3 regions of the Viridibacillus sp. NPDC093762 genome follow, and region 2 is predicted to be linked to each of the others. Evidence: riboswitches for the same ligand, from Rfam matches in the RefSeq annotation. Region 2 holds a riboswitch; each other region holds the start of a gene.
What was found. Region 2 has a riboswitch for lysine ahead of ACQKM9_RS10075 (transporter substrate-binding domain-containing protein). Riboswitches for the same ligand answer to the same signal wherever they lie in the genome.
Positions count from the first base shown of each region.

Region 1 (6,581 bases), on a different contig from region 2:
CTAAATGTGACGGAAACGAAATGAAAAAAGGGGTACTTCACAGTGGTGCTGTAATGCTTCAAATGGTACCAGCAAGCAATATTAGAGGCAAATCCTCACCTATATCTGCAGAATATTGTAGTGATTGTGGATACATTGAAACTCTTTATGTCACTGAACCTAAGAATTTGAAATAACTTTCCTTATTCCAATATTGATTTAAATGCCATTCAGATAATTTATTAATTTACTCCCCATAAACACATTCACGCTTGTTAATTATATTGTAAATGAGTGTGAATTAATAAAACAAAAAACTACGTAGCTTAGAGGCTACGTAGTTTTTTTAGGTTAACGGTGACTATCAAAGTCACAATCTTCTAGTTTGACGATTTTCGTTTTATGAACAATTTTATAGCCGAACCAAATGGCTAAGAAAATTGGTAACCCGATATATGAAACAAGGATACCGTACCAATCGATATGGTCGCCTGTAAATGCTGTATAGTTTTGGCCAACAACGACGATTGCACAAAGTACAAAGGCGAAGATCGGACCGAATGGGAACCATTTTGCTTTATAAGGTAATTCGTTCAAATCGCGACCTTGTACAATATAGGCTTTACGGAATCGGTAATGACTTACTGCAATCCCTAGCCAAGCTACAAACCCACACATACCTGATGCATTTAACAACCAAATGTAGACAACACCATCACCAAAGAATGATGCGATAAATGATACACAAGCAACTAAACAAGTTGCTACTAATGCAGCCATCGGAATACCGCGTTTGTTTAGTTTAGTAAACATTTTAGGTGCTTTACCATCTTTAGCAAGCTCCCAAAGCATACGTGATGACGCATATAAACCAGAGTTTCCTGAAGATAAAATAGCCGTTAAAATGATCGCATTCATAACTGAAGCTGCAAACGCGATACCTGCATTTTCAAATACTAATGTGAACGGACTTACTGTAATATCACTACTAGCTAAACGTTCATCAGTAAATGGAATTAATAAGCCAATTGCTAAAATCGCTAAAATGTAGAATAACAGAATACGCCAGAAAACTTGACGAACAGCTTTCGGAATACTTTTTCCTGGATCGTCTGTTTCTCCAGCAGTAATCCCTAGTAGTTCTGTTCCTTGAAATGAGAAACCTGCTGCTAAGAAAATACCAAACATTGCGAAGAAACCACCATGGAATGGACCATCTTCAATGAAGAAGTTTTTGAATCCAACTGGGTCTTGTCCACCCATTAAACCAAATACCATCAAGAAGCTGACGATGATAAAGACGACAATTGTAACGACTTTAATAAGTGAAAACCAATATTCACTTTCACCAAAGCTTTTAATCGACAAGACATTTAAAGTGAAGATGATTACTAAAAACCCTGCGGTCCAGACGAATGATGATACATCAGGGAACCAAAATTTCATAATTAATGATACAGCTGCAATTTCAGCTGCGATTGTAATTGCCCAGTTATACCAGTAGTTCCAACCAAGAGCAAAACCTAGTGCTGGGTCAACGAATTTAGATGCGTAAGTACTAAACGAACCAGATACAGGCATAAATGCTGCCATTTCCCCTAAGCTTGTCATTAAGAAGAACACCATAATACCAATTAAAGAATATGCTAATAACGCTCCACCTGGACCTGCTTCGTGGATAGCTGCACCACTTGCTAAGAACAACCCTGTACCGATTGTTCCTCCAAGTGAAATCATCGTCACATGACGACTTTTCAGTCCTCTATTAAGACCTTGCGTTTCTACGCTTTGGCCGTTATTTTTATTACTCATTAAGAATCCCCTCTTTCCATTTTTCATTGCAAAAAGGTTAACTTGATGTCATAAAAAATACCATCACAAGGAATATGCGATGGTATCTAAACATGCCCATCAACCTTGATAAAGATAGCTCAACACGCCCACTAAGACGTGACAGTTCTGCACCTTTCGGCAACAGCCCCAATGATTATAAGAAAAAGCTTATAAACACTTCGGCGATATTCCCTTTCAAATAGAATCACTGACGCTTTTCGCCTCATCCATTTTACTTTTTAATATCGCGACCTCTACCTCATCGAATGGATGAGGCATTGCAATATATTAATTTAATATGCCCCTATTATAATACAAGAGATTTCGATATTCAAGATGTAAGTTCTCTTGAATATTAAGGCAATTTAAGTTAATTTTTGTTAAGTCTTCAAAATATAACTTTTGCATCACTCGGTAGCGTTTGAATATGCTTTAAATAATTGAGCACTTTAACACCTTCTTCATAACTTTGGAATGAAAGCATGCTAGCAACATTTGTTGCTGTACTTTGAAATAAATCACACATAATAAATAGTACTTGCCCTGCTGAATCATAGCTAGCATTATTATATGTTGAGAGTAACTGCTCCCACACCTCTTTTGGTAATAAGTACTCTAGGTCCTTGCCGTTTTTTCCAACGCTTCTTGAAAAGTCTGTTTGCACTCCGACTTGCCAAGAAAGCATTTGAATCAGCATTTCACGCGTATTATGAAAATGTGCTTGTGCATAAAGCATTTCTTTTCTCCATAAACCTTTCGCAATATATGTAGCAACCCACCAAAACTCATTACAACAATCCTTATAATGTTCTTCTGTTGGGCATTGCACCCAGTAATTGACGTCCGTTGGTGGAGGGAGTTTAGGAAGTGAACCATTTTTATCTAACAAGATTGTAGTTAAACTATCTTCTTTACAATATATTTCTTGCTCTTCGACAGGGATAAGCATCAAATCAATCCGGTTCCCATCCGAAAATTGCATCAAGTATGTATAACGTCCACCAAGTTCAGGTGGAAACAACACCATGTCTTCTGGCGTTTGCATAATGACTCTCTCTCCAAAAATGTCTACCCAATGAGGATTATTAGTAAGTGATTTAATATCCGTCACAATATAAACGATATCAAAATCTTGAAAGGGATCCTTTTTCACATTATTATTTGTTCTTGAACCATTCATACAAACCGCGCGTACGCGTTCATCATTTTTCGCTACATCTAGGATTAAATCCATCATTTGCTGCGCTGTTCTCATCATCAATACCCCCGTATTAAATTGGTAATTATATTTTGAGCCATCTTATATAATTATCCATTTTCTTTGATATAATTAACCTTTGTCAATTAGTGGGTTAAAATATTATAAGATTCATAAATATATATAATAGGAGGCGTTACAATTGGCAACAAATCAAGCTGTTCAAAATGGCAACAAGCTAAAATGGAATCGTAATGTTTGGTTACTTGTAATTGGGATTATTTTCATCGCTTCTACATTACGTGCTCCTTTAACTTCTGTAGGTCCAATTATCTCATTCATTCGTGATGGTCTTCATATTTCAAATGTATTAGCAGGATTTATCACAACGTTTCCCTTACTTGCTTTTGCTGTTATTTCACCATTAGCGCCAAAATTTTCAAAGCGCTTTGGGGTAGAACGTACTTTACTATTCTCAACAGCAATACTTGCTGTAGGGATTCTCACTCGATCATTAGGTACGACCTTCACACTGTTATTAGGTACTACTCTAATCGGTGTAGCAATTGCTTTTGGCAATGTACTGTTACCAAGTTTGATTAAATTAAAATTCCCTTTACAAGTTGGGTTATTAACAGGAATTTTCACTGTTTCGATGAATCTATCTGCAAGCTTAGCAGCTGGGATTAGCTATCCGCTTGCTAGCGGAGATCTCGGTTGGAGAATTGCATTAGGCATCTGGTTTATTTTAGCAATAATCGCTATTATTGTTTGGCTTCCACAAATTCGTAAATCAAAGTCTGAATCCAATATTGGCTCGGAAACTAATAAAGAACACACCCCACTTTGGAAATCACCCCTAACTTGGACAATTACATTAGCAATGGGCTTCCAATCTCTAATTTTCTATACAACTGCAGCTTGGATTCCAGAAATGTTGCAGTCACAAGGAATGAGCGCTAATACTGCTGGTTGGATGTTCTCCTTTATGCAGTTTTCGCAATTACCTGCAACATTTATGATTCCCATTATTGCTGGCCGTAGAAAAGATCAACGCCCACTTGTTATTGTTTTCGGCGTTCTTTATCTAGTAGGATTCGGAGGTATTTTAGCTGGATGGACCTCTTTAACAGTGTTATGGATGATTTTACTTGGACTTGCAGGTGGTGCATCATTTAGTTTAGCTATGATGTATTTTTCGCTGCGCACACGTACCGCTCATGAAGCGGCAGAATTATCTGGTACTGCTCAATCACTTGGTTATCTATTAGCTGCTATCGGTCCTGTATTATTTGGCTATGTTCACGATATTACGAATAGCTGGACAACAGCTATCATTCTATTCATCATTACAGTTCTGCTATTAGTGACGGTTAGTATGCATGCTGCAAAAGAAGGCTATGTTACACCTGGAAAATAGAGTTGTATCCAAGCTTACAATGACTCGTATTTTTTGTATTACGAGAATCAAGTTATGCATATCCAACTTCACACTCCCAACAAAACAAGTCATAGAAAAAAGCTATTAAGTAGTTTTACCAATACTTAATAGCTTTTAATTTTTATTGTCTTTATACTTGCTAGCTTACTAATCCCCCTCCACTTTATGTCACACAAATACAATCTTTGCTATAAATTACTTCTCAAAATGATAGCGACCGTTAAACAATTCAAATGTAACAGGTTCTATAGCCCCTGAGAAATTAACTTGGAATGGACATTCTCCTCGTTCTGTTAATACTTTTGCAACAACTCCATCTCCAATAGGACTAGCAAAGTATAAGTCACCGCCAGCTAATGTCAGCACCTGTACAATAGCATTCAACTCCGGATCGACATACGCTTCCGCAACCTTTAACCCTAGATATCGAGACCATTCGTCAGCAGTTTTTTCAGCATCTATTACTGCAAAAGTAACTCCTGCAAAGTCCAACTTTTCTGGTTGCTTTCCAATGACTCCTTTTTCAACTTGCTCCTGTCTACGTTTATCATCATTGTCATCCCATTGAATAATAAATGGCAATTGAAGAGAGCCATTTTCTTCTCCAGCGTAAAGTAATTGCCAGCTAATAACGCTACCATCTGGTCGTTTTCTGTACATTGGTACTGGCCCATTTACTGATAGACCGTGCTTTTTTAAACTTCTTGCTACCTCTTCAATATCCGTTGTGCGAGCTGCAAATCTTACGAAACCTTCTTTGAATTTATTATTTACTACTGTTTCAATAAGGCTGTGATGTAAATGTTTTGCTCCTGCTACTAGCTCTCTGTCGTATGTACCAAGGTACTCTATATAACTTAAATCAAAGTAGCTAAGTGCATTGTACGTTCCGCGCCCTTCATGAACGCCACCATCAACAACGTGGATTCCTTGGTTTTGTAATGATTTTATTACTCCTTTTGGTTCATCTACAAAATGTACTAAGTGATCAAAAGATAATGTCATGTTCAAGTCCCCCTTATTTAAATAAATAATGTGAAACGATTTTCACAAATGCTTTCTCTATTGTTAATAACGCTCTTTCATCAAAATCGAATTTCGGATGATGATGTGCAAAATGAGTGCGTTCGTCGTCATTTCGTGAACCTGCTTTAAAATAAGTACCTGGTTTTTCATTTAAAAAATATGCAAAATCCTCTCCACCCATTGACGGTTCAAATTCAATCACCGATTCAGCACCAAATTCCCTTTCAAATAAACCTTTCACAAGAGCAGTCTCAGCCGGATGATTGTATAGAGCTGGATAGCCGTGTAAATAATCGATTTCATATGTGGCATGTGCTGATTTCGTTATGCCTTTGACGATTGAGTAGATTTCTTCTTTTACCTTATTGCGAACTTCATCCGTCATTGTGCGAACCGTTCCTTCAATAATTGCCGAATCAGCAATAATATTGAAAGCACTTCCTGCATGGAATACACCAACTGTCACTACCGCTGCATCAAATGGATTTAAGCGACGACTGACAATTTTCTGCAACGCTCCAACGATTTCACTACCCACAACAATTGAGTCAATGGATTGTTGTGGTTTCGCACCATGGCCACCTAGTCCTTGAATTTTAATCGTGAATTTATCAACTGCAGCCATTTTAAAACCATCCCCAACAGATACCTTTCCAACTGATGCACCTGCGTCTAAATGCGCACCAAATACATAATCGACATCTTTTAATATATCTTCAGCAATCATAAATTTCGCACCACCAGGAGGTTTTTCCTCCGCATGTTGGAAGATAAAAATGATGTTACCGTGTAGATGCTCTCTGTAATGGCTTAGTGTTTTCGCTGTCGCAAGTAATGCGGTCGTATGTCCATCATGACCACATGCATGCATGACACCATCTTTTTGAGATTTATATGCAACTTCTTTTAAATCTGTAATAGGTAATGCATCAAAATCGGCTCTCAAAGCGATTGTTTGACCAGCTTGATCTCCTTTCAAAATACCAATTAAACCATTTCCGCCTATCCCTTTTTTCACCTCTAAACCGAAGCTCTCAAGTTTTTCTGCAATAAATTTTGCAGTTTCATATTCTTCAAAAGATAACTCGGGATGCTCATGTAAAT
Region 1 is NZ_JBNNUK010000004.1:141,575-148,155, forward strand. Features, by position in the region: gene ACQKM9_RS07660 (acetyltransferase) at 1-176, shown strand, start outside; gene ACQKM9_RS07665 (amino acid permease) at 331-1,791, opposite strand; lysine riboswitch at 1,899-2,077, opposite strand; gene ACQKM9_RS07670 (aminoglycoside 6-adenylyltransferase) at 2,201-3,067, opposite strand; gene ACQKM9_RS07675 (CynX/NimT family MFS transporter) at 3,213-4,430, shown strand; gene ACQKM9_RS07680 (VOC family protein) at 4,647-5,456, opposite strand; gene ACQKM9_RS07685 (M20 metallopeptidase family protein) at 5,470-6,581, opposite strand, start outside.
Region 1: it holds a riboswitch for lysine, as region 2 does, so the genes downstream of both, ACQKM9_RS07665 (amino acid permease) here and ACQKM9_RS10075 (transporter substrate-binding domain-containing protein) in region 2, are expected to answer to the same signal.

Region 2 (13,209 bases):
ATTATCATTTGATTTCAATACTCGCTTATCCCCCTTCAATTCCTTTATTGAAGTATGTATGTCAAAGCATTTTATAACAATCATTCTGTAAATACCTGTTTCTCTAAGTTTTTACTTTGCATAAACGGCAGATCTTTCATTCAGTGATCTAGTAACAAGCTGATCTAAACGTTTATTCCATTTAACTGATACTTTTCGCTGAAATTCTATGTTAAGTTCTTCAAATTCGGTTAGATTATTTAAATTAGACATGATTGCACCCCCTTATTTTTATTCAAAAAGGGAAAAAAATATAAATTTACGATTTAAATTGTTTACCCCCTATAGTATCTTACAAGCGCACATTTTATTACCTATTTTTGTAAATCCAAGCCTTCTAATTTTTTCAATATTTTAAATCGCACAAATTGCACATTAATATAAGTCTTTTACACGGTAGAAAAGTTCTTTTTTTAAGTAATATCTCATGTGTTTGAAAAGTTTTACAAAACAAGAGTTTTTATCTTGTGATTTTTTAGGGGAAAATATAAAGGAGAACTTGAAGCGGTTATAGAAAAATATAGTAGTAAAGTATACATTCTGAAAGTAGGAAGATTTTATGGATTTACAATTTTTGTTTAAAGAGCCAATTAAAGAGATGCTGGAATTAAGCCCTGGTTATGAAGACCACTCTAGTGATGTATGGTTGGTAAAAACAGATAATCAAGAAGTAGTTGTACGTTCCTCTAAAATGAAAGAAGAACCTAATAATGAATTTTGGTGGGGATGCAAAAAGTTATTTGGAATTGATCCAAGGCAAGTTTATGAATTAGAACACGTAAATAATACATTGAGTAAGCTTACTTCAATACCGATACCAAGAGTTATAGATAAAGGGAGGATTCTAAAAAAAGAATTTGTTGTTGTAGAAAAACTAAAAGGACAAATTGTCGAGTCATTTACTGATTGGCCATCTTCAGTTTTGCAAAGTTTTGGAGAAGATTTGGCTAAAATTCATCGGTATAAAGAAAATTTTGTGGGTAATCCATCAGGAAGTTATCAAGTAAGTCTGAGAGAATTTAATCAACATTTAATGGATACAGTAAATGAATTAGTTTCTAGATTTTACTATAAAGAAGAAAAAATAAAAAGTATGCTCCCTAAAATAAATAATTTAATCAATGGATTACCTATACCTGAATATTCTACGTTTGTGCTAGTTGATATGGATCCAACACAGTTTTTATCAGACGGTAGAGAAATCACTGGTCTTGTCGATACTGAAGCATATGTTATAGCTCCTAGAGAGTTAGATTTTATCGCATTAGAATATGTGCTAGATGTAAAATCAGGCCAAGCTTTTAAAAAGGGTTATGAAAGGGTAATGGATATTCCCGACTTAGCAAAATGTAGAATGCCTTACCGATATTTATACAGATTATTAGCCGTTCAAGGTAGCGTGGATATAGATGATTGGTTAGGACATAAGACGTTATTTTAATTATCAGCTTAGGGCCATTAGGTAGTCCGCGAGATAGTTATCTATTACATATTTAAAGAGATTATATGAATATATATTGTTCTATAGCGTTAAGGAGAAGTTATCAATGATTTCCCTTTTTTGGTTTCTAGACCATAAGAGCAAGAATGAGGACGAATTGAATGTGTATGCCTTGTTAAAATGAGATTCAATACACTTTAGGAGGAAATAAAATGACAACAATTCAGGAATTCAATGAACTTCATTCGTCCGAGGAACCGTTATTTTGGGGAAATGCTTGGGATCTCTTATCTGCATTGATACTTGAAAAAGCCGGATTCAAAGGATATAGGTGTGGAACGTATTAGCTTTGGAATTGCTTTATCGGATAAAGTATTTGCTTTTTTAGGAATCAATGCGACACAAATGCTCGAGTTAAAGGATACTTCAATTTTATATGAAGATTAAATTGAGAGAACGGAGAAATTAAAGGTGAAAAATATTAATCTCTCTTTTGAAGAAATGTGGGAAAAGATTATTGCGTGTGATCGAACATACGATGGACTATTTTTTACAGCAGTAAAAACAACAAAGATCTATTGTCGTCCTTCATGTAAATCAAGGAAGCCCAAGAAAATAAATGTGGAATTCTACTATGACATAATTGAAGTTGAAAAATCTGGGTTCCGGGCTTGTAAGAGATGTCAGCCAGAAGTTGAACATTCCCCACATATCGGGCTTGTAAGAAATGTAACTAGCTATTTAGTCAATCACTATAAACAAAAGGTAGCATTACAGGATGTTGCTGATTATGTCGGCATAAGCCCATATCATCTTGATCGCCTATTTAAACAGGAAACTTCAGAAACTCCGCGTACTTATTTAGAAAAAATTCGAATTGATAAGGCGATGCATCTTCTTAAAAATACTAATCACACGAATCTAGAGATTTGCTATGAAGTTGGATTTCAAAGCCCTTCCAATTTTTATAAGTCATTTCGTCGTTTGACGAATTATTCCCCTAGTGAATATCGTACCCTTGAAGGGTAAGGAGTTGTGAAAATGAATTGGATTGATCATCAATCATATATAGAAATTTATCCCCCTGAAGAATTCAATTTCAAAGAGTGTTTATTGTTCTTAAGTAGGTCTAACCAAGAAGTATTGCATCAAATAAGAGATGGATATTTATATAAACTAATAAAAGTAAAACAAGAGTTAATTTTGTGTAGGATTGGATGCAACCAAAATATTATTCTAGTTGATTTTCCAATCACTCCACCCTCGAAAGGAATTCGTGAAGAATTGACAGCGTATATATGTGAATGGTTTGATTTGGACGCAAATCTTCATGTATTTTATGATGTAGCAAAGCAGGACAAGGTGTTACAGGGGGTTGCTCGAAAATATTATGGCTTAAGGATAATGTGTATTCCAGACTTATTTGAAGCATTATCATGGGCAATTATTGGTCAGCAAATAAATTTAACATTTGCTTACATATTAAAGAAACGCTTTGTTGAAACTTATGGTGAAAGTCTTACATTTAAAGGAGATACCTATTGGATATTCCCGACCTATGAAAAGATAGCAACTAAAAATGTGAATGATTTACGGGAACTGCAATTTTCAGTTAGGAAGGCTGAATATGTTATTGGTGTCGCTAAGATGATGGTAAATGGTGAATTAACAAAGGAATTGTTACTTGGGCTTCAGGATTATCAACAAATTCAAAAGTCGTTAATGAATATTAGAGGAGTAGGGGCTTGGTCGGCTGACTATGTGATGATGAAATGCTTACATCATCCTTCTGCCTTTCCAATAACAGATGTCGGTCTCCATAACGCATTAAAAATTCATTTAGGCCTTGGACGTAAGCCAACGATAGAGGAGATCAAAGAGCTATCAGCAAATTGGGGAGGGCTACAAGCATACGCAACCTTTTATCTATGGAGGTCTTTATATGAGTAAGGTATATAAAAAAGATTATGAATCTCCAATTGGAGTGATCGAAATAACGGGTACAGATGAAGCAATTAGCTCTATTATGTTTTCTGAACAGGACAGAGCCGTAAATAATAAACAAGAAGAAACGCCAATGGTTTTAGAAAATTGCTATACCCAACTTGATGAATATTTTAAAGGGGAGCGTTTTGAATTTACTTTTTCTATTAAACATGAAGGGACAGACTTTCAAAAAATTGTGTGGAACGCGTTATTGAATATTCCATACGGAAAAACAGTGTCTTATAAGGATATTGCCGTTTCAATTGGAAATGAGAAGGCCATTAGAGCGGTAGGGAATGCAAATGGAAAAAATAAATTAAGTATCGTTATTCCATGTCATCGAATTATTGGATCAAACGGTAAATTAACAGGTTATGCAGGGGGCTTGTGGAGAAAGGAATGGCTACTTCAGCATGAAAAAACTAGTGAGAAAAGAATTACGACAGCTTATGGGATATAGATCAATAAAAAGAGCGAATAGACAATTGCCTATTCGCTCTTGTTTTGATGAGAGTACTGATTAAAGTTCTTATAGCTTCACTCATCATATTTATATCTTATTTAGTATAGTTATCAAAGTAACCTTGGATAAAGATCATTGGAGTACCTTTGTCACCACTACCTGATGTTAAATCAGATAAAGAACCGATTAAATCAGTTAGTTGGCGAGGTGTAGTACCTTGTGCTTCCATAGCGCCTACAAGGTCAGTTCCTTTATTATCAATGTATTCAGAGATAGCTTTTTGAAGTTCTTCTCCTCTTAAATCAGCAAAGTTATTATCAGCAAGATATTTTAATTTGATTTCATTCGGTGTGCCATTAAGACCAGCTGTGTAAGCAGGTGATACAACTGGGTCAGCAAGCTCCCAAATTTTCCCTACTGGATCTTTGAATGCGCCATCACCATAAATCATAACTTCAACATTTTTGCCTGTTTTTTCTTTCAGCATTTCTTGAATTTTATCTACAACAGGTTGGCAATTACGTGGGAAAAGCTTCACACTGTTTTCTGTTGATTTATTTGATCCTAGTAGACCGTAACTTTCGTTGAAGCCACTACCATCAATTGATTCAGCTAGGATGTTATCAAGGCTATAGATTTTTTCTCCACCGTTAGCTTCTAAAATTCTCTTTGTTCTAAATCTTGTATGGATATCACAAGTTAATACACTCTTAGTATATTCTAAGATTGTTTTTGGATTGTTCGAGAAGATTACTTCACATTCAACACCGTATTCTTCGACTAATGATTTGTAGTAATCGATATAGTCAACTCCAGTGAAAGTGTGTTTATTATGTCCAAATAATTCGCGGAATTGTTTTTCAGTTAAAACGTCTGTCCATGGGTTAACACCTTTTTCATCAAGTGTATCAAGGTCAACTAAGTGGTTACCTACTTCATCTGATGGGTAGCTAAGCATTAAAACAACTCTTTTAACACCTTTTGCAATACCACGAAGACAGATGGCAAAGCGGTTACGGCTTAAGATAGGGAAGATAACGCCTACAGTGTCATCTCCGAATTTTGCACTAACATCTTTTGCGATGTGATCGATTGTAGCGTAGTTACCTTGAGCGCGGGCAACGATTGATTCTGTTACTGTTACGATATCTTTATCTTGAATATTAAAGCCTTCAACTTTCGATGCTTTTAATACGCTTTCTACAACGATATCTTCGATGCTATCGCCTTGATTGATGATTGGTCCACGAAGACCTCTTACAACTGTGCCAACTACTCTTTCCAAAATAATCGCTCCTCATTGCTAAATTGTTTACTATCTTTTTTTAAAATCTCACAACTTGTAATATACCTCAAAATAATGGTATAAGTAAAATTAATATATCAAATGATAGGTATAAGGTGAAGTTATATGGTGAGTAAATTAGATTTATATAAAGTGTTTTGTAAAGTGGGGAAAAGCTCAAGCTTTTCAAAAGCCGCAAATGATCTATATATGACACAGCCAGCTGTTAGTCAGGCTATTAAACAATTAGAAATAGAACTAGATATCCGCCTATTTAATAGAACGCCTAAAGGGGTCTCATTAACATACGAAGGTAGCTTGTTGTTCGAATATGCAAATTCAGCTATTAACTTACTTCGTGTTGGAGAAGAAAAGCTTTTAGAATTTAAAGATTTAACTACTGGTGAATTGAAAATAGGTGTGGGTGATACAATTTCAAAGTATTTTTTACTTCCTTATTTAGAAGCCTTTCATAATCAGTACCCAAATATTAAATTTAAAATAATAAATGGTACGACAATGGAGCTTTGTACATTTTTAAAATCGGGAGAAGTTGATATTGCCTTCTGTAATTTCCCTATTGATGATCCAACATTAGAGCTTAAACCTTGTATAGATGTTCAAGATATATTCGTTTGTGGAGAACAATATATGAAGACCATTACGGAGCCACTTAGCTTTGCTTCTATAGTAGATTTGCCACTAATATTACTTGAGCGACAATCTGTCTCGAGGAAATATGTAGATGATTATCTGATGACAAAGGGTGTTAAGATCTCTCCAGAATTTGAACTGGGTTCACATGATTTATTATTAGAGTTTGCAAAAATAAATTTGGGAATAGCATGTGTAACAAAAGAATTTTCTAAAGAGTATTTAAATAAAGGAATTTTATATGAAGTTCCTTTAATGGAAGACATCCCAAAAAGGAGTATAGGCGTATGCTTTTTGAAAAGTGTGCCTCTATCACCAGCTTCTACAAAATTTGTTGAAATCGTAGAAAGTAATTAAATATAGATAAATAAAAAAAACCGCCAAAAAATTTTTGGCGGTTTTTAATGTGTTCAGGTTCTTAGTATGTTTTATCGCCATTAAAGATAGAGTTTTTAACGACAACATAATCTACTGTACGGATAGCGTCAAGTTTTTTGCCGCCAGCATAAGAGATAGATGATTGAAGGTCTTGTTGCATTTCAGTAAGGGTATCTTTTAGAGCGCCCTTATGTTCAACATACAGTTTTTTACCTTCTACGTTTTTCTTCTCACCTTTTTGGAATTCAGAAGCTGAACCAAAGTATTCTTTAAGAAGTTTACCGTCTTTTTCGATAGTTTTACCTGGAGATTCTTCGTGTCCAGCAAATAATGAACCGATCATGACCATTGAAGCACCGAAGCGTACGGATTTAGCGATATCACCATTAGTTCGGATACCTCCGTCTGCAATAATCGGTTTAGTAGCAGCTTTTGCACACCAGCGTAGAGCCGCTAATTGCCAGCCACCTGTACCAAAACCAGTTTTAATTTTTGTAATACATACTTTACCAGGTCCAATACCCACTTTAGTAGCATTAGCGCCAGCATTTTCTAATTCTCTTACGGCTTCTGGTGTACCAACATTACCAGCAATTACAAAGCTAGTAGGTAAGTGTTTTTTAATATGTTGAATCATATTGATTACAGCATTTGAATGACCGTGTGCAATATCAATTGTGATGAATTCAGGAATTATCTTATCTGCTGCTAGTTCTTCGATGAATGCATACTCTTCTTCTTTTACACCTACGCTAATTGAAGCGATTAATCCGCGAGCGTGCATATCTTTAGTGAAATCTGCACGTTTTTGTGGTTCAAAACGATGCATTATATAGAAGTATCCATCTTCAGCTAATTGAATGGCTACTTTTTCGTCAATAATTGTTTGCATATTTGCAGGTACTACCGGTAATTTGAATGTATGTTCACCTAAAGTAACTGATGTGTCACATTCAGATCTACTATTTACTATACATTTTGCTGGAACCAATTGAATATCTTCGTAATCAAATACATTTTCCATAAAACACACTCCTAAAACCGAATAATAATTATCGTTATTTAAAAAACGTTCGCCTTTTAGTAATTTACATCATTTTTAGTCTTATGTCAAAAGATAATAAGTATTTACATTTTTTTCTGTAGAAATTTAAGAAATACTCATATAAAAATCTTGTAGGAAAATTAAAAAACAGCGTCGCATGTTAGGGATTCTTAAGGGAGAGAATACTTTAATTTCAAACGATGATATTTATTAAGAGTAGCATTAGGAAATCTTGATGAAATATACATCGAAGTTTCATAGAGTAGTTTGTAAATCGCTGTTTATAGTCATATTTATTAAAAGCTTTTTAGTAATATTGTATGTAGTATAATCTGTGTTCCGTCACTGATGATTACTTTGAAAAAATTTCAGCCAATTCAACTTATAATTATTTCTGTTCTTAGAAATTCATAATCATTGTTTTAATTTAAGCAAATTATGGACATTAAAAAGCATTACGATTAGTGGTATACTGATTAAATAGATTAACCATCTGAAAGGAGATGAAAATCTTTGAAATACATTAAATCACAGATGCAACAATTAATAAATGAAAACAAAGAATTGCATACAAAATTTAAAGAGTTGAAAAAGTCCTTAGATCTTGAGAAAAACTATGCCTTGAAGGCTTTATATCATGCAGAAGTTGCTGATGGCGGTAAATATCAACAAGACTATCAAGCGTTAGATGACCCAAAATACTAAGAGCATTTTTTAGATATATATTTGAGTATCAAGGACGTAGTAAAAGGCTAAAACGATAAATTTAATATAACTTATGTAGGGATATATACTTATTAGAGTGTTATCGCATAAAGATTATATGTAAGGGTTAATTTAGTTTTAATTGGATAATGACAGGAAAAAAGACTTGCAAAAGACTGGTCTTTTTTCTTTTTTTGGTTTTTTTTTCTGTTAAATTAGAAATATGACGTTATTTGTAGTTAATTTTTTTATATTATGTCCTATTTGATAGTAATTCACTGTTTAAGAAGTTAATATTATAGTAACAATAATACATTTCTTGAAAGGGAGCATCGTATGATAGAGATAGAAATGAAATTGAAGAAATATTTAATTGGGCAGCCTTCCATTGTGATCAATGAAGATGAAACAATGGAAGATAGTATTGAAGTACTGGATGCACGAAATGATGTCAATTACGGTTATATTGAAGTAACGGAAGATAAAGAGCTAACAAACATCAATATTGATTTTGACAAATTAGTAGAAAATAACGATGTAGAGTTAGAAAGTCTAGAAGAACTTGGGATGGATGAAATTTTACATATTACAGAGTCCTTTGTGAAGGATTTCGGCCGTGAAGTAGTACAATTTAGTAATTTCTCTGAGATTGGCGAAGGTGAATATTTAGTAGTTTATGAGGCTATAGATAAAAAACTAAAACTTTCTTTACCTAATTCTGGTGCAGTTATAGAGATCAATTCATACGGTACTATTACAGCGGCTACTGTATTCCAAGAGTATTATCAACTTACATATCCAAAAGTAGAAGTAACAGAAGATGAAGCAAGAGAAATTTTATGTAAAGAAACATTAGTAGAATTAGGAATCGAAGAAAATGAAGAGCAAGGGGAATTTGAATTAGTTTATCAACCCATTCGAGATTATATAGGTGTTACTGTTGATGGGGAGGTTCAAAAAGCAAGTCAGTTGTTCAGTGAATCACAGCTTGAACAATTTGCTGTTACACCTGTTCAAGTGACAAAGGCATTGCCAAAGTTATTAGGTGCAACTGATCAATATGTACTACGTGAAGAAGAGGGTAATTTATATTGGTATGTTTCGGAAGAGTTAGATGACAAAGGTGAAGATGCAGAAGCTGTAATCGAAGTGCTACATTTTGATGATGCGGGCGCTAACTATGAATCTAACGTGGAATGGGATACAGAAGCAAAGACTGAGTTACCTTTTGAGCAATTGAAAGATAATGCAATGCAATTTTTAGAGATTATTTCTGGTGATATACACCATAAATACATGCTAGAAGAACAATCTGTTTCGAATGATGATACAGAAGAATTTGATGACGATACAGATGAGGATTTCTTCAATGTGGATGAATATGATGAAGACGAGCATGCAGACGAACATGAAGATGAGCCAACGACTATGTTTACTTTTATCCCATTTTTCCGTGAATACAAATTAGACAAATACTCTGTCCTAATTGAGGTAGGTATACATACAGGAATTATTCGTTCATGTCTGTATAGCGCATTAAATATGGAGGCTATTCGAGGTATTAATACTACACCAATGATTACATTGGAAGAAGCGGATGCTATATATAAACAGAGTTTGCAGATGAAACTTTCACGTTTTGAAGCTATAGATGAAGATGATGAAATGACCATTTATAGCTTAAATTACTCTATTAACGCCCTTTCTGAAAATGGTGTGATTGATAAGATTAATGCTGCAACAGGTGAAGTTACGTACACTGAATCAGATATTGTTAGAGGCTAAAAATTAGTTGTAATGATAAGTATTCTGAATATTCAACTAAATTTTCGTTGACAGTGAAAGTTCGGTACTGTAGACTGTGAACAATGATAATTGAATACAACCTCACTTTCTAATAGTTGAGGTAGAGGCGCGATATCTATTAGTCTATAGTGGAGCTTGAGAAACTATGAAGCTATGGAGAAGGAGATGTCGCCGAAGTTTGTAAAATACTCGTTATTACATGCTGGGTCTGTAGTTAATAGCTGCAGGACTGTCTCAATAAACCTCCCAGTTTATTGAGTTGTGCTATCTCATTTAGGGTAAAGTAGGGTGTTTGGGCTAATATACAAAGCGACCTAAGTTCATCTTGGGCCGCATTTTTTATACGTATATTAGCCTTTTTTAGTATCTTGAAGAAGAATGTGGATATTAACTAAGGGGGAGACATATTATGAAAAAAACATGGTTATTTCTTTCAAGCATGATGCTATTATCGATTTTACTACTAGCAGGTTGTGGGGATAAGGAAACGGATTCAGGATCAGGTGAATCTACTAAAGGGGAAACAAAAAAGGAAATATTCAAAGTGGGTATGGAAGCGGGATACCCTCCGTTTAACTGGACACAAAAAGGCGATTCAAAAGGCGGTGTGAAAATTGACGGTAACTCTGAATACGCAGGTGGTTATGATGTTGAAATTGCTAAACGTGTGGCAGATGCATTAGGTAAAGAATTAGTGATTGTAAAAACAGAGTGGGACGGTCTAGTACCATCATTAACTTCTGGTAAAATTGATGCAATTATGGCAGGTATGTCGCCAATTGCAAAGCGAAAAAAGACAATTGATTTCTCGGATAACTACTACAAATCTGAATTTGTAATGGTCGTTAAAAAAGGCAGCAAATACGAAAAAGCTACATCTATTCAAGATTTTAGTGGTGCAAAAATTACTGCTCAGTTGAATACAACACAATATGCAGTATTAGACCAAATTAAAGGTGTAAAAAAACAAACGGCAATGGATAATTTCCCTTCAATGCGTGTAGCATTAGAATCCGGTGTTATTGATGGTTATTTATCTGAACGTCCAGAAGGTATCAGTTCTTCTACTGCAAATGACAAATTTGCAATGGTTGAATTTACAGATAGTTTTAAGGCATCAGAAGAAGATACATCAGTTGCTGTTGGTATTCAAAAAGGGAGCGAATTAAAAGATAAAATAAATGAAATTTTAAAAGGTATCTCCGAAGAAGAACGTACGGAAATCATGGATTCAGCGATTAAAAACCAACCAGCTGCAAAATAATGTATGTCGGATACCGGCTGCATATAAAGCAGTCGGTATTATTGCTTTTGAAGGAGGAACAGAATGAGTATTGATTGGATTATAAGCATAGTGACTGAAAACTGGGAAATGTTCCTTCGAGGGGCATGGATGACATTATTAGTTGCTGTTTTTGGTACAATTTTTGGTGCTATTATCGGATTATTAATTGGTGTTATAAATACGATACCAAAGCCAGAGCGAGGTATAAAGAGATTATTCCTGAAGTTTATTAATGTAATATTAGCAATCTATGTGGAAATTTTCCGAGGAACACCAATGATTGTACAAGCAATGGTAATCTTTTATGGTTCTGCTCAAGCGTTTGATATAGATATGAATCGTACATTTGCAGCAGTTTTAGTTATTTCTATTAACACAGGCGCGTATATGGCTGAAATTGTACGTGGCGGTATCACAGCTGTTGATAAAGGTCAATTTGAAGCGACACAAGCGATTGGTATGAGTCATTGGCAAGCAATGATTCATGTAGTGCTACCACAAGTTGCGCGCAACATTTTACCAGCAACAGGTAACCAATTTGTTATTAATATTAAGGATTCATCTGTATTGAATGTCATTAGTGTAACTGAGTTATATTTCCAAACAAAATCGATTGCAGGAAACAACTTCCGTTACTTCGAATCGTTCTTTGTAGCGTGTGTTTTATATTTAATCATGACGATTGCGATTACACGTATTTTACGTTACTTTGAAAAACGATTAGATGGTCCACAAAACTATCAAATGCTTGATGATTTAGCTCAAGTAGAAGGTGGAAAAGCATGATTGTGAGCAAAGGAGATAGACTTATGAAAAATGTAATCGAGATACAACATTTAAGCAAATCCTTTGGCACAAATGAAGTTCTTAAAGACATTGATTTCTCTGTAAACAAAGGGGAGGTTGTCTGTGTCATTGGCTCCTCAGGATCGGGGAAATCTACGCTTCTACGTTGTATTAACTTATTAGAAAGACCAAGTGGAGGACTGATTATTTATCAAGGTGAAAATATTCTAGATAACAACCATAATATTAATAATTATCGTACAAAACTTGGTATGGTATTCCAATCATTCAATTTATTTAATAACCTGAATGTATTAACAAATTGTATTGTAGGTCAAACAAAGGTTTTAAAACGCTCTAAAAGTGACGCTGAGAATGTTGCTATGAAGTACTTGAAGGTTGTAGGATTGGATCGTTATGTCAATGCAAAGCCACACCAATTATCAGGTGGTCAAAAGCAACGTGTTGCTATTGCTAGAGCGCTGTCTATGGAACCAGATGTCTTACTTTTTGATGAACCAACATCTGCGCTTGACCCAGAGATGGTTGGAGAAGTTTTAAAGGTTATGAAGGAATTAGCAGGTACAGGTCTTACGATGTTAATCGTGACACATGAAATGGAATTTGCACGTGAGGTTTCAGATCGTGTCGTTTTCATGGATAAAGGGGTCATAGTGGAAGAAGGTTCACCAGAGCAAATTTTTAATCATCCACAAAATGAGCGCACAAAGGCATTTCTAAAACGCACGTTTAAACAATAAGGGTATTGAATAAGAAAGCCGTTCTCTACATCATTCGTTTGATGTAAGAAACGGCTTTTTATATAGGCCACTTATTGTTGATTGCTTTTATGAACATGGAGGTATTCTTTTTACTCCCCATAATAGGTGAATATACATAGGAAAAACTCCGTTTAAATATACGGTCTTCTAATGGGATAACAGCGAGTGTCCCTCTTTTTAATTCATGTTTAATAACACTCTTTGATAGTAGTGTAAGCCCATCAATTCCTTGTGTCATAAATTCTTTTAACCCTTGATTGCTGCTAATGGAGATAAGCGATTTAATATTAATACTATTAGATTCTAGTACATGAAGTAAGTAATTACGTGTACCTGATCCTTCTTCTCGAGTTAGCCATGTGTGATTATGTAAATCTTGAATTGTTACGCTTTCTTTTTGGGCAAGTACATGCGAAGGTGAGGCGACTAACAATAACTCGTCTTCCATAAAAGGTTCTACAATTAACTCTTTATTGGTTGTTTTACCTTCAATCAAGCCGATATCTACCTTCAACAATTGAACAGCTTCGACAACTTCATCGGTATTTCCTATT
Region 2 is NZ_JBNNUK010000006.1:111,310-124,518, reverse strand. Features, by position in the region: gene ACQKM9_RS10135 (hypothetical protein) at 112-252, opposite strand; gene ACQKM9_RS10130 (phosphotransferase) at 599-1,480, shown strand; partial or broken gene ACQKM9_RS10125 (isocitrate lyase/PEP mutase family protein) at 1,693-1,803, shown strand; gene ACQKM9_RS10120 (hypothetical protein) at 1,784-1,927, shown strand; gene ACQKM9_RS10115 (bifunctional transcriptional activator/DNA repair enzyme AdaA) at 1,982-2,509, shown strand; gene ACQKM9_RS10110 (DNA-3-methyladenine glycosylase 2) at 2,522-3,430, shown strand; gene ACQKM9_RS10105 (methylated-DNA--[protein]-cysteine S-methyltransferase) at 3,423-3,926, shown strand; gene ACQKM9_RS10100 (coenzyme F420-0:L-glutamate ligase) at 4,024-5,214, opposite strand; gene ACQKM9_RS10095 (LysR family transcriptional regulator) at 5,341-6,225, shown strand; gene guaC (GMP reductase) at 6,287-7,270, opposite strand; gene ACQKM9_RS10085 (hypothetical protein) at 7,805-7,996, shown strand; gene ACQKM9_RS10080 (hypothetical protein) at 8,333-9,781, shown strand; lysine riboswitch at 9,896-10,077, shown strand; gene ACQKM9_RS10075 (transporter substrate-binding domain-containing protein) at 10,212-11,066, shown strand; gene ACQKM9_RS10070 (amino acid ABC transporter permease) at 11,130-11,873, shown strand; gene ACQKM9_RS10065 (amino acid ABC transporter ATP-binding protein) at 11,897-12,634, shown strand; gene ACQKM9_RS10060 (LysR family transcriptional regulator) at 12,693-13,209, opposite strand, start outside.

Region 3 (13,209 bases), on a different contig from region 2:
CTGATAAGTATGGCGTAAACGCTCTATATTTTGCAGCACATGCCATTCATGAAAGTGGATTTGGTGTTTCCGACATTTCGCTTGGAAGAAACAACTTGTTTGGCTTTGGAGCATATGATATTACTCCATTCATAGGTGCTGTTAAATTTGATTCCATCGACGATAATTTGGAATTTATTGCGCAATCAATGAAGGCTACTTATTTAAATCCTTCCAATTGGAAATACAATAGTGGGGCTTATTTAGGATACTCCGTTAAAAACGTTAATGGAGCTCGCATTGATTCCTTAAGTAAGGGGATGAATTTTTATTATGCAAGTGATACTAATTGGGGAAATGCAATTGCCAATCATATGAACGGAATCTTAGCATATGCTAAAGAAGGAGCAATTTCTAAAATACCTAATACAGTTGTTCCTTCTGCTCCAAAGCATCCGGATCTTAAAGACGTGTTCCCAACTGGAACGTTAGCAATTGCGAATAGTAATTTGAATGTATTCAGTGAAAAAGGCAGTACAAATAGTGTTGCAGCAACCATTCCAGAAGGTGAGTCTTTCAATTTACTAGAAAAGCACAATGATTACTGGCTAACGGTATCCTATAAAGGGAAAAAGTATTATACAAATGTTGTAAGTTTCAGTGCTTACAATAAACATTTTTCTGTGAAGAACTTGGCTCGTGTTAATACTTCCTCAGCTAATGGAATAGCATTAAATGTACGCTCAGAAGGAAATGCGTCCAGTCCTATAGTCGGTGAATTTTCAAACTATCAATTTGTTGAACTCGTAATAGATGAAAATAATAAGCCAATAATGAGTGGAACTTGGTATAAAGTAAAATTACCGAATGGAAAACAGGGCTATGCATCTGGTACCTATTTAATTCGGGAATTAAATAAATAAGTATATATTGTAAAATACAAAAATCTGACTTCGATAATAAATTGAAGTCATTTTTTTGTATGATTGAGGTGAACTTTATTATTTTGGTATGTTTAAATTTTTTAAGTGAATTATAATCGATAAGGTTTTTATTACTCACAATGGAAGGGAAAATATTTTTTTCAATAAATTGACATTAAATTTGAAAGCGTTACCAATTTTATTTTATACTAAATTATAAGGGTATTCTTACAATTTTTAACGAAGGGGGAATGGAGCATGACTGAACAGATTTGGCTGTCAAATTATCCGGATAATATTCCTACGTCTTTGGAATATGAAGCAATTCCTTTGCAAGAGTATTTGACAAGAGCGAGCAGCAAGACACCTTCCAAAGTTGCGATTCATTTTATGGGGAAGGATATTACGTACAAAGAATTGTATGAAAGCTCATTAAAGTTCGCCAATTATTTAGTATCCATTGGTATTGAGAAAGGTGATCGTGTAGCCATTATGCTACCTAACTGTCCTCAAGGCGTTATAGGTTATTTTGGGGTGCTATATGCCGGAGGAATTGTCGTTCAAACAAACCCGCTTTATACAGAAAGAGAAATTGAATTTCAGATGAAAGATTCAGGAGCGAAGGTGATTTTATCTTTGGATATTTTATATCCGCGTATCGCAAAAGTTATGAAGGACACTCATTTAGAACATGTCATTATTACAGCGATTAAGGACTATTTACCATTCCCGAAAAATTTAGTGTATCCATTTATTCAAAAGAAGCAATATGGCTTTAAGGTTACAGTTGAGCATAGTGGTAGCAATCATTTATTTACAGAAATTATGAGCGTAAGCACAACTGAACCAATCGCATTAAGTTTCGACATTGAAGAGGACATTGCATTATTGCAATATACAGGTGGTACAACCGGCTATCCTAAAGGAGTTATGTTAACGCATAAAAACTTAATAGCGAACGTACAAATGTGTAGTGTATGGATGTCTGAGTGTATACCTGGTGAAGAAGTAATTATGGGTGTGCTGCCATTTTTCCATGTATACGGAATGACTACGGTATTATTATTGTCGGTTATGCGCGGAGACAAAATGGTGCTATTATCGAAATTTGATGTTGAAACAACGTTAAAAACGATACAAAAACAAAAAACAACGCTTTTCCCAGGGGCGCCTACCCTCTATATTGGTTTATTAAATCATCCAGATATTGCGAAATATAACTTATCTTCTATCAAGGCGTGCATGAGTGGTTCGGCACCATTGCCAATTGAAGTACAAGAGAAATTCGAGAAGATTACCGGCGGCAAGCTTGTAGAAGGATACGGTTTAACAGAAACATCACCTGTAACACACTGTAACTTTATTTGGCATAATGAGCGTGTCAAAGGTTCTGTCGGCGTTCCTTGGCCGAACACAGACGCAGCTATTCTCCAAGTAGATTCAACAGAGCCACTACCAATTGGTGAAATCGGTGAAATAGCTGTGAAAGGTCCTCAAGTGATGAAAGGATACTGGAATCGTCCGGAAGACACAGAAATGGCGATGCGTGATGGTTGGTTTTTAACTGGAGATTTAGGCTATATGGATGACAAAGGCTACTTTTATGTTGTTGATCGGAAAAAGGATATTATCATTGCTGGTGGGTTCAATATTTATCCAAGAGAAATCGAGGAAGTTTTATATGAGCATGAAGCCGTCCAGGAATGTGTAGCACTCGGTGTACCTGATCCATATCGCGGTGAAACGGTGAAAGCTTTTATCGTATTAAAAGAAGGCATGAAAGTGACGGAAGAAGAATTCAATACGTATTGCAGAGAAAACTTGGCCGCATTTAAAGTGCCGCGTATTTATGAATTCCGTGAAGAACTACCAAAAACAGCTGTTGGTAAAATACTACGCCGTACTTTACAAGATGAAGATAAAGAAAGAATACAGAAAATTATGTGAAAATAATGACAAGTCGGCTTGACAAGTGTAAAATGAAATTATAAGATGAAAATATGAATGAATAGTCATTCATATTTTCATTTTTTATATGGTGGTGATCGTATTGAAGAAAGATAAACCGAAGTATAGACAAATTATCGATGCGGCCGTTATTGTAATTGCGGAAAATGGTTATCACCATGCACAAGTTTCCAAGATTGCTAAACAGGCAGGCGTCGCAGATGGAACAATCTATTTATACTTTAAAAACAAAGAAGACATATTAATTTCAGTATTTAAGGAAAAAATGTCTGTGTTTGTAGAAAATTTACAGTGTATAATTAGAGATGGAAAGTCATCGTCTGAAAAGTTAAATGCGATGATTGAGAATCATTTCCAGGTACTAGCAGGAGATCATCATTTGGCTACAGTTACACAATTAGAGCTTCGTCAGTCTAATAAAGATGTTCGTCTCAAAATTAATACGATATTAAGAGAGTATTTAATATTACTTGATGAAATATTAGTAGAAGGTATGGAGACGAAAGAATTCAATCCAGAGATGGATTTGCGACTTGCTCGTCAGCTCATTTTCGGAACGATTGATGAAGTAACAACATCGTGGGTCATGAATGATCATAAATATGATTTAATTGCGCTAGCACCGAAAGTACAACATTTAATACTCAATGGAATAAAAGCATAGGCAATTGTATAAATTAATTGGTTGAATTGGTAGCAGCCAATCCATTGCTTTGATTCAACTAGGAAACTACTTACATAGCCAAATGCAAAGGGGGAAATGGGAGTATGGAATTTTTACGTTGGACAGTTGAAGATGGAGTTGCAATTGCAACGATTCAGCGCCCACCGGCTAATGCTTTATCGAGGGGGCTAATTTTAGAAGTAAATGAACTTTTAACTGCTGTAGAGCATGATGATTCAGTTCGAGTCATTGTATTGCATGGAGAAGGAAGATTCTTCTCAGCAGGAGCAGATATTAAAGAATTTACTGATGTGACATCAGGTGCTGAATTTGTAAAATTATCTGCTAATGGACAAGGTGTCTTTGAGCGTTTAGAGAAATTCTCTAAGCCAGTTATTGCTGGAATTCATGGCGCTGCTTTAGGTGGGGGACTTGAGCTAGCGATGAGTTGTCATTTCCGCTATGTGACTGAAAACGCAAAATTAGGATTACCCGAATTACAATTAGGGTTAATTCCTGGTTTTGGTGGCACACAGCGTTTACCTCGCTATGTTGGGGTAGCAAAAGCAGCAGAAATGATGTTCACTAGCGATCCAATATCAGGTACTGAGGCTGTCAAGTGGGGCTTAGCAAACGCTGCCTTCTCTGATGAGGAATTACTACCTCAAACGATTGCAACAGCGAAACGTATTGCGAAGAAAAGCTCGGTTGCTCTAAAAGCTGCGATCGATATGTTGCAATATGCTAAACATACTTCATTCTATGAAGGCGTTGAAGCTGAGGCAAAAGCTTTTGGAACCGTTTTCATGTCTGAGGATGCCAAAGAAGGTATCCAAGCTTTCATCGAAAAACGTGAACCAACTTTCACAGGAAAATAAAAATAGTATTAGGAGGTTAGTTGAATGAACATTTTTGTATTAGTAAAACGTACTTTTGACACAGAAGAAAAGATTGTTGTAACTGGTGGGGCAATCCAAGAAGATGGAGCTGAATTCATCATCAACCCATACGATGAATACGCAATCGAAGAAGCTATTCAAGTTCGTGATGCACAAGGCGGCGAAGTAACAGTTGTTACTCTCGGCGGTGAAGATGCAGAAAAACAACTCCGTACAGCTTTAGCAATGGGAGCTGATAAAGCAGTCTTAATCAACACTGAAGATGATTTAGATGAGCTTGATCAATTCTCAGCAGCATATATTTTAGCTGAATACTTAAAAGATAAAGAAGCAGATCTTATTTTAGGTGGTAACGTTGCTATTGATGGTGGCTCGGGTCAAGTAGGTCCACGTGTTGCGGAATTATTAGGTATTAACTATGTAACAACGATTACTAAGCTTGAAATCGATGGCAAAACAGCGAAAATCATTCGTGACGTAGAAGGGGATTCAGAAGTTCTTGAAGCAGAATTACCACTTCTAGTGACAGCACAACAAGGTTTAAACGAACCTCGTTACCCATCTTTACCTGGTATTATGAAAGCAAAGAAAAAGCCTCTTGAAGAGCTAGAATTAGATGATTTAGATATTGATGAAGATGATGTACAAGCAAAAACTACAACAGTTGAAATTTACTTACCAGCTCAAAAAGTAGCTGGACGTGTATTAGAAGGCGATTTATCTGAACAAGTGAAAGAGCTTGTTAGTCTATTACATTCAGAAGCGAAAGTCGTTTAAGCTGATTTTAAATTGTATGGGAGGGACATAACATGTCTAAAAAAGTATTAGTATTAGGTGAAGTACGCGAAGGAAGCTTAAGAAATGTATCATTCGAAGCTATTGCAGCTGCAAAAAAAGTGTCTGGTAGCGGAGAAGTTGTTGGCGTTCTAATCGGAGACGCTGTAGCGAATCTTGCCCAGGAACTTATTCAAAACGGTGCAGACCGTGTAGTGACTGTTGAACACCCACATTTAAAACAGTATACTTCTGACGGCTTTAGCCAAGCATTTATGGCTGTTACTGAGCAAGAGCAACCAGAAGCGATTGTTTTCGGTCATACTGCTCTAGGTAAAGACCTTTCTCCTAAACTAGCTAGTAAATTACAAAGCGGTTTAGTATCAGATGTTACAGATATCGAAGGGGAAGATGATTCAGTAGTTTTCATCCGTCCAATCTATTCTGGTAAAGCATTTGAAAAAGTACAAGTGAAAGAGGGAATTGTGTTTGTGACAATCCGTCCAAATAACATAGCTCCTTTAGCAAAAGATGAATCTCGTTCAGGTGACGTGTCATCAATTTCTGTAGATATTACGAATCTACGTACTATTATTAAAGAAGTTGTTCGCAAATCAACAGATGGCGTTGATTTATCAGAAGCGAAAGTAGTAGTAGCTGGTGGTCGTGGCGTGAAAAGCGAAGACGGTTTTGCTCCATTAAAAGAGCTTGCTAACGTACTAGGTGGCGCTGTTGGTGCTTCACGTGGAGCGTGTGACGCTGATTACTGCGATTATTCATTGCAAATCGGTCAAACTGGTAAAGTTGTTACACCGGATCTTTATATCGCTGCTGGTATTTCAGGTGCAATCCAACATTTAGCTGGTATGTCTAACTCAAAAGTTATCGTTGCGATCAACAAAGATCCAGAAGCGAATATCTTTAAAGTAGCTGACTACGGTATCGTTGGAGATCTTTTTGAAGTTATCCCAATGCTTACTGAAGAGTTCAAAAAATTATTAGTAAACGCATAATTGATACGTCTAAACCCTGTAAACGGTCATACTATTTACAGGGTTTTCTTCATCCAAGCATACATACTAACGTGTGATTGACGTTTTTTACTATCGTTATTGCAAAATAATGCTGTTATAAGCATAACAGTCGCTCGTGCTTTTCATCCATGCTATACTACCGTTATACGTAAGTTGAAGGAGGATATTTAATATGGCAATCGTACACGCTACAGATGCAAGCTTTTCACATGATATCGCAGAAGGTTTAGTACTAGTTGACTTTTGGGCAACTTGGTGCGGACCTTGTAAAATGATCGCTCCTGTTTTAGAAGAACTAGATTCTGAATTAAACGGTGCAGCTAAAATTGTTAAAGTTGATGTAGACCAAAACCAAGAAACAGCAAGCAAATTTGGTATTATGTCAATACCAACTCTTTTATTATTCAAAGACGGAGAGCCAGTTGATAAAACTGTTGGTTTCCAACCGAAAGAAGCATTAGCAGAATTCATTCAAAAACACGCTTAATCTTTGAAAAAATGAATATTAAACCGGGTTCCTATAATGGTTCCCGGTTTTTTTTAGAATTAATAGAGATTAAAGCTATTTTGTATAGAATTTAGATACAGTGCCTAGCCCTAGAGATCAAAAGCTTATTTGACATGGAGGTTAAAGAGCCAAATTTATGTCAATTCGTCTATGATTGTCGGAACTGGCCAAGGTGCTCGCACTTTTCTAAGAAGGTGATAAGATGAACGAATTAATAAAGCAAAAGTTAGCCATTCTACCTGACCAGCCTGGTTGTTATTTGATGAAGGATCGTCAAGGAACAATCATTTATGTCGGCAAAGCTAAAGTATTAAAAAATCGCGTACGTTCTTATTTCACAGGCAGCCACGATGGTAAAACGCAACGACTTGTTAGTGAAATAGAAGACTTTGAGTACATCGTGACATCTTCGGATTTAGAGGCATTTATCTTAGAATTAAACCTCATTAAAACACATGATCCGAAATACAACATTATGCTAAAGGATGACAAGACGTACCCATATATTAAAATAACTAACGAGAAGAATCCGCGACTTCTTATAGTTCGTAAAGTTAAAAAGGATAGTGGTAAATACTTTGGACCTTATCCGAATAGTTTTGCTGCAAATGAAACGAAAAAATTACTTGATCGCCTATATCCGCTAAGGAAATGCACAAATTTACCGAATCGAGTTTGCTTATATTATCATTTAGGACAATGTTTAGCTCCTTGTGTAAAAGAAGTTGAGAAAGAGCAATATCAAGGGATAATTCAAGATATTACGAGTTTTCTCAATGGCGGCTACGGGGAAGTTAAAGAAGATTTAAATGCAAAAATGCTCGATGCAGCTGAAAAATTAGAGTTCGAACGAGCAAAAGAATATCGAGATCAAATTACCCATATTGAAACTGTCATGGAACGCCAGAAGATTACACTTACTGATTTAACGAACCGTGACGTTTTTGGTTATGCGGTTGATAAAGGTTGGATGTGTATCCAAGTATTCTTTGTAAGACAAGGAAAGTTAATTGAGAGAGATGTTTCGTTATTCCCGATTTATCGAGATCCCGAGGAAGAATTCTTAACATTTGTGGGACGCTTTTATGAACAGGCAGAACATATCAAGCCGAAGGAAATCTTTATACCTACGAATATTGAAGAGGACCTTCTAGCTACAGTACTTGATGTAAAAGTGACGATTCCTCAAAGGGGAAAGAAAAAAGAACTTGTTGATTTGGCGAGTAAAAATGCTCAAATTGCTATCTCTGAGAAGTTCCAGTTACTTGAGCGTCAAGAAAAAAGGACAATAGGTGCCTGCGAAGAATTGGGCAATACGATGAATATTGCGACACCGCTTCGCATAGAATCATTTGATAACTCCCATATCTTTGGTGCGGACGCCGTTTCAGCAATGGTTGTTTTTATTGACGGTAAGCCGAGCAAAAAGGATTATCGAAAATATAAAATTCAAGTTGCTGCAAAGCACGACGATTACGGAGCAATGCGAGAAGTTATTCGCCGAAGATATACTCGTGTATTAAGAGATGACTTACCTTTACCGGATTTAATCGTTATTGATGGTGGGAAAGGACAAATGGAAGTGGCAAGAGAAATCTTAGAAGATGAGCTTGGTTTAGATATTCCTATTGCAGGTTTAGCAAAAGATGATAAACACCAAACTTCTCAATTGCTATATGGCTCGCCGCCAGAAATTATTCCGTTGAAGAGAACAAGTGAGGCATTTTATCTTTTACAAAGAATTCAAGATGAAGTTCACCGTTTTGCTATTACCTTCCATCGCCAATTACATGAGAAGAATGCCATTACATCTGTTCTCGATGAAATTGAAGGAATTGGTCCAAAACGTAAGCAACAGCTTCTCAAACAATTTGGATCTGTTAAAAAAATTCGTGAGGCATCCTATGAAGAATTAATTGCTGCGAATGTACCAAAAAGACTTGCTCAAACCATATTTACTTATTTTTCTGAAAAATAAATTGTAGTAATCTGAAAATTGTGTTAAGGTAACATTACTATTATAAATAATCACTGATTAGTGATGATAGAGGCGCGGATTTCAAGAGTAATCAGCAAGAGGATGAATAGATCCTATGACTGCTGATGAAAGGGGAGGCCGCCGAAGTGATAAATTGACTATTTCTAATTTATTACTGGTTCTGCATTTAACAAGTGTAGAATTGTCAGATCCGTTTCGGTTCTGGAGGGCTATCTCACATGAATGTTCTTTTGAACGTGCATGCTACGAGGCGGCTTTTCACACGGAAACGTGTGAAAGGCTGCTTTTTTCATAAGATGTCATTGTGAATACGGTCGTCATAACAAATAAGGGAGAGGTTATGGGTGAGTTGTTTAGTTTTTAAATTTGGTGGTACATCAGTTGCAACGATTGAACGCGTATTGCATGTGGCAGAGCGCATTCAGAAAGAGAAAGAAAAGGGTTATGACATTGTCGTTGTTGTTTCAGCAATGGGTAAAACGACAGATAAATTAGTAGGGATGGCACATGAAATTATGCCAAATCCATCGAAGCGTGAAATGGATACGCTCTTAACAACTGGTGAGCAGGTGACTATCTCTTTATTAACGATTGCATTGCAAAGCTTAGGGTTATCAGCGCAGTCTTTCACTGGATGGCAAGCAGGTATCTTAACGGAAGGGATTCCAAGTGATTCCCGTATTGTTGAAATCCAATCTGAAAATGTGCAAAAAGCATTGGATAAAGGCCAGGTTGCGGTAGTTGCAGGTTTCCAAGGAATCGATAGTAATAACAATATTACAACTCTAGGTCGCGGAGGATCAGATACAACAGCAGTTGCTTTAGCCGCAGCATTGGGTGCTGAGCGCTGTGATATTTATACAGATGTTGATGGTGTATACACTTCAGATCCACGTTATGTTCCAAAAGCTCGCAAACTACAAGAACTGTCATATGATGAAATGTTAGAATTAGCAAATTTAGGAGCAGGTGTCTTACATCCACGTGCCGTAGAGTTTGCAAAAAACTATAATATCCCATTAGCAGTTCGCTCTAGTTATGTAGAAGATGAAGGAACAATTATGAAGGAGGAAGTTGAAGTGGAAAAAGATTTAGTTGTACGTGGAGTAGCGTTTATGTCAGATATTGTTCGTGTAACTGTAGGTTATGAGGGGAATTATAAAGGTTCTTTAGTCAATATTTTCACAGTTTTAGCTGATAACCATATAAATGTGGATATTATCGTTCAAACTATACTCGAAGGGGTAGAGCCTTCAGTATCATTTACTATTACGAAAGAAAATTTAGCAGATACCGCTCGAGTATTAGAAGCAAATAAATCTAAAATTGGTTATTGTCATGTGAATTATGAAGAGGACGTAGCTAAAGTATCGATTGTAGGTTCTGGTATGGTATCTAATCCTGGCGTAGCCGCAAAAATGTTCGATCGCTTACATAAAGAAAACATTACATTAAAAATGGTAAGTACTTCTGAAATTAAAATTTCTGTTGTCATTCCACAAGAATCGATGTTGTTAACTGCAAATGCATTACATGATGAATTTGAATTGGCAGCTAGTCTAGCAATTCAAATTTAATCATATAAAATAAATAGAAGCTGACTAGCCATCTTAAACAGATATTTAGTCAGCTTCTTACTATAGTTTGTCTTTTAAATCCCATTTAACATGGAATCGTACAAGCCCACGTTTTGCTTTCTTTTCGTCGTAGCATTCTGTTAAAAAACCACTGATTTTCTCTTGCTGAGCTGCTAGGAAGCCACTTTCAAGACGGAAGCAGCGTTGGTCTAATTGCATAGCCTCAGGATCTCCAGTGAGAGTATAAAACGTTTCATCTTTCGATTGTTTTTCTATAGAAAGTTCTCCCCATCCGGCTTCTTGGAAAAATGAAACAGCTTCTTCCATGCTGTATAAAGGAAACTTGCGGGCTAACTCTTTGCCGCACCAATATAGGATATCTTCCTCGTTTTTTCCGAGAACAGACGAGAGAACGTGATCTCTGATTAGTTCGTAACCAAATAATGGGAAGTTTTGAGTATTAGTAGATGACATGATTGGCCTTCTTTCATTTAATTTTGTCTAATTTTTGTCAGAGTTAGAGAATAGCGATTTCTGGTAGAATATCTATGTATTTACGAGAAAAAAGCATGATTTAAAGGTATCTAGAAATAGTGCCAGTTACCTTGACGCTCTGCGATGATGAGAGTACAATGAACATGTCATAATATTGTACCATGATGAAATATGCAGTCAATGGATACCGCGTTGGAAAGCGTTGGTAGTTGTTCGTCTGTCTATTTTCAGTATTAAGGGGGGCAACAGTTTTGTCGAAAGATCGAGAGTTTTATTGGCGTCGACTGCATTCACTTCTTGGAATTATTCCAGTTGGACTGTTCGTGACGCAACACTTGTTTATTAACTTTACAGCAACACAAGGTGCAGAATCATTTAACACAGCAAGTGAATTTATGGGGAAACTCCCATTCTTATGGGCTCTAGAATGGATTATAATTTACATTCCATTAATGTTCCATGCTTTTTATGGTGTGTACATAGCCTTCACTGGACAACCAAACACTAAACGTTTTGGCACTTTCCGTAACTGGATGTACGTATTGCAACGTTTCACAGGAGTATTCCTAGTTGTGTTTATCGCTTGGCATATTTTCCAAACTCGTATCCAAAAAGCACTTGGAACTGAAGTTGATTACAACATGATGGCAGATGTTCTATCTAATCCTTGGATGGTAGCATTCTATATCGCTGGTATTATTTCAGCAACTTTCCACTTAGCTAATGGTGTTTGGGCATTCCTAGTAAGCTGGGGAATTACTCAATCTCCAAAATCTCAAAAAATCGCAACATATGTTACAATTGTAATTTTCTTAGTGTTATCTGTAGTCGGCGTATCGGCTTTACTTGCATTCGTATAAGACAGTGCACTTAAAATCATGTAAGCGCTTGATTACTAATTGAAAGAGGAGTGAGAAATATCATGGCTAAAAGCAAATTGATAGTCGTTGGCGGCGGTCTTGCTGGTCTAATGGCTGCTATGAAAGCAGCCGAAATGGGCACAGAAGTTGAATTATTCTCATTAGTACCAGTAAAACGCTCACACTCTGTATGTGCACAGGGCGGAATCAACGGTGCTGTTAATACAAAAGGTGAAGGGGATTCTCCATGGGTCCACTTTGATGATACTGTTTATGGCGGGGACTTCTTAGCGAACCAACCACCAGTAAAAGCAATGGCTGATGCGGCACCAGGAATCATCCATTTATTCGACCGTATGGGTGTAATGTTCAACCGTACACCAGAAGGTTTATTAGATTTCCGTCGTTTCGGTGGTACATTAATGCACCGTACAGCATTTGCTGGTGCGACAACAGGACAACAACTTCTATACGCTCTAGACGAACAAGTTCGTAAATGGGAAGTAGAAGGCTTAGTAACAAAATACGAAGGTTGGGAATTCTTAGGACTAGTTCTTGATGACGAAGGCGTATGTAAAGGGATTAAAGCACAAAACCTTACAACTCACGAAATCAAAGCATTCCGTTCTGACGCAGTGATCATGGCAAGTGGTGGTCCTGGTATTATCTTCGGTAAATCAACAAACTCAATGATTAACACTGGTTCGGCAGCATCTATCGTTTACCAACAAGGTGCTAAATACGCGAACGGTGAGTTCATCCAAATTCACCCAACAGCAATTCCAGGTGACGATAAACTTCGTCTAATGTCAGAATCTGCACGTGGTGAAGGTGGCCGTATTTGGACTTACAAAGACGGTAAACCTTGGTACTTCTTAGAAGAAAAATATCCTGCATACGGTAACTTAGTGCCACGTGATATTGCAACACGTGAAATCTTTGACGTTTGTATTAACCAAAAACTTGGTGTTAACGGTGAAAACGTTGTTTATCTAGATCTTTCTCACAAAGATCCACATGAACTTGACATTAAGCTTGGTGGTATTATTGAAATCTACCAAAAATTCGTAGGTGACGATCCACATAAAGTACCTATGAAGATCTTCCCAGCGGTTCATTATTCTATGGGCGGTCTTTGGGTCGATTACGATCAACATACAACTATTCCAGGTCTATTTGCTGCAGGTGAATGTGATTACTCTCAACACGGTGGTAACCGTCTAGGGGCTAACTCATTACTATCAGCTATTTATGGTGGTAGTATTGCAGGTCCAAACGCTGTTAATTACATCAAAGGACTTGAAAAACATGTTGAAGATCTTCCTTCTTCAATCTACGATTCCGCAGTTGCTGAAGAACAGCAAAAATGGGATGATACATTGAAATTAGATGGTAACGAAAATGCTTATTTACTTCACAAAGAACTTGGTGAATGGATGACAGCAAACGCTACTGTTGTACGTTACAATGATAAATTAAGAGCAACAGACAATAAAATCATGGAATTACAAGAACGTTATAACAACATC
Region 3 is NZ_JBNNUK010000003.1:111,669-124,877, reverse strand. Features, by position in the region: gene ACQKM9_RS06080 (SH3 domain-containing protein) at 1-902, shown strand, start outside; gene ACQKM9_RS06075 (AMP-binding protein) at 1,161-2,849, shown strand; gene ACQKM9_RS06070 (TetR/AcrR family transcriptional regulator) at 2,953-3,534, shown strand; gene ACQKM9_RS06065 (enoyl-CoA hydratase) at 3,639-4,412, shown strand; gene ACQKM9_RS06060 (electron transfer flavoprotein subunit beta/FixA family protein) at 4,437-5,210, shown strand; gene ACQKM9_RS06055 (electron transfer flavoprotein subunit alpha/FixB family protein) at 5,243-6,220, shown strand; gene trxA (thioredoxin) at 6,414-6,728, shown strand; gene uvrC (excinuclease ABC subunit UvrC) at 6,952-8,727, shown strand; lysine riboswitch at 8,787-8,968, shown strand; gene ACQKM9_RS06040 (aspartate kinase) at 9,093-10,325, shown strand; gene ACQKM9_RS06035 (YslB family protein) at 10,386-10,799, opposite strand; gene ACQKM9_RS06030 (succinate dehydrogenase cytochrome b558 subunit) at 11,072-11,680, shown strand; gene sdhA (succinate dehydrogenase flavoprotein subunit) at 11,743-13,209, shown strand, end outside.
Region 3: it holds a riboswitch for lysine, as region 2 does, so the genes downstream of both, ACQKM9_RS06040 (aspartate kinase) here and ACQKM9_RS10075 (transporter substrate-binding domain-containing protein) in region 2, are expected to answer to the same signal.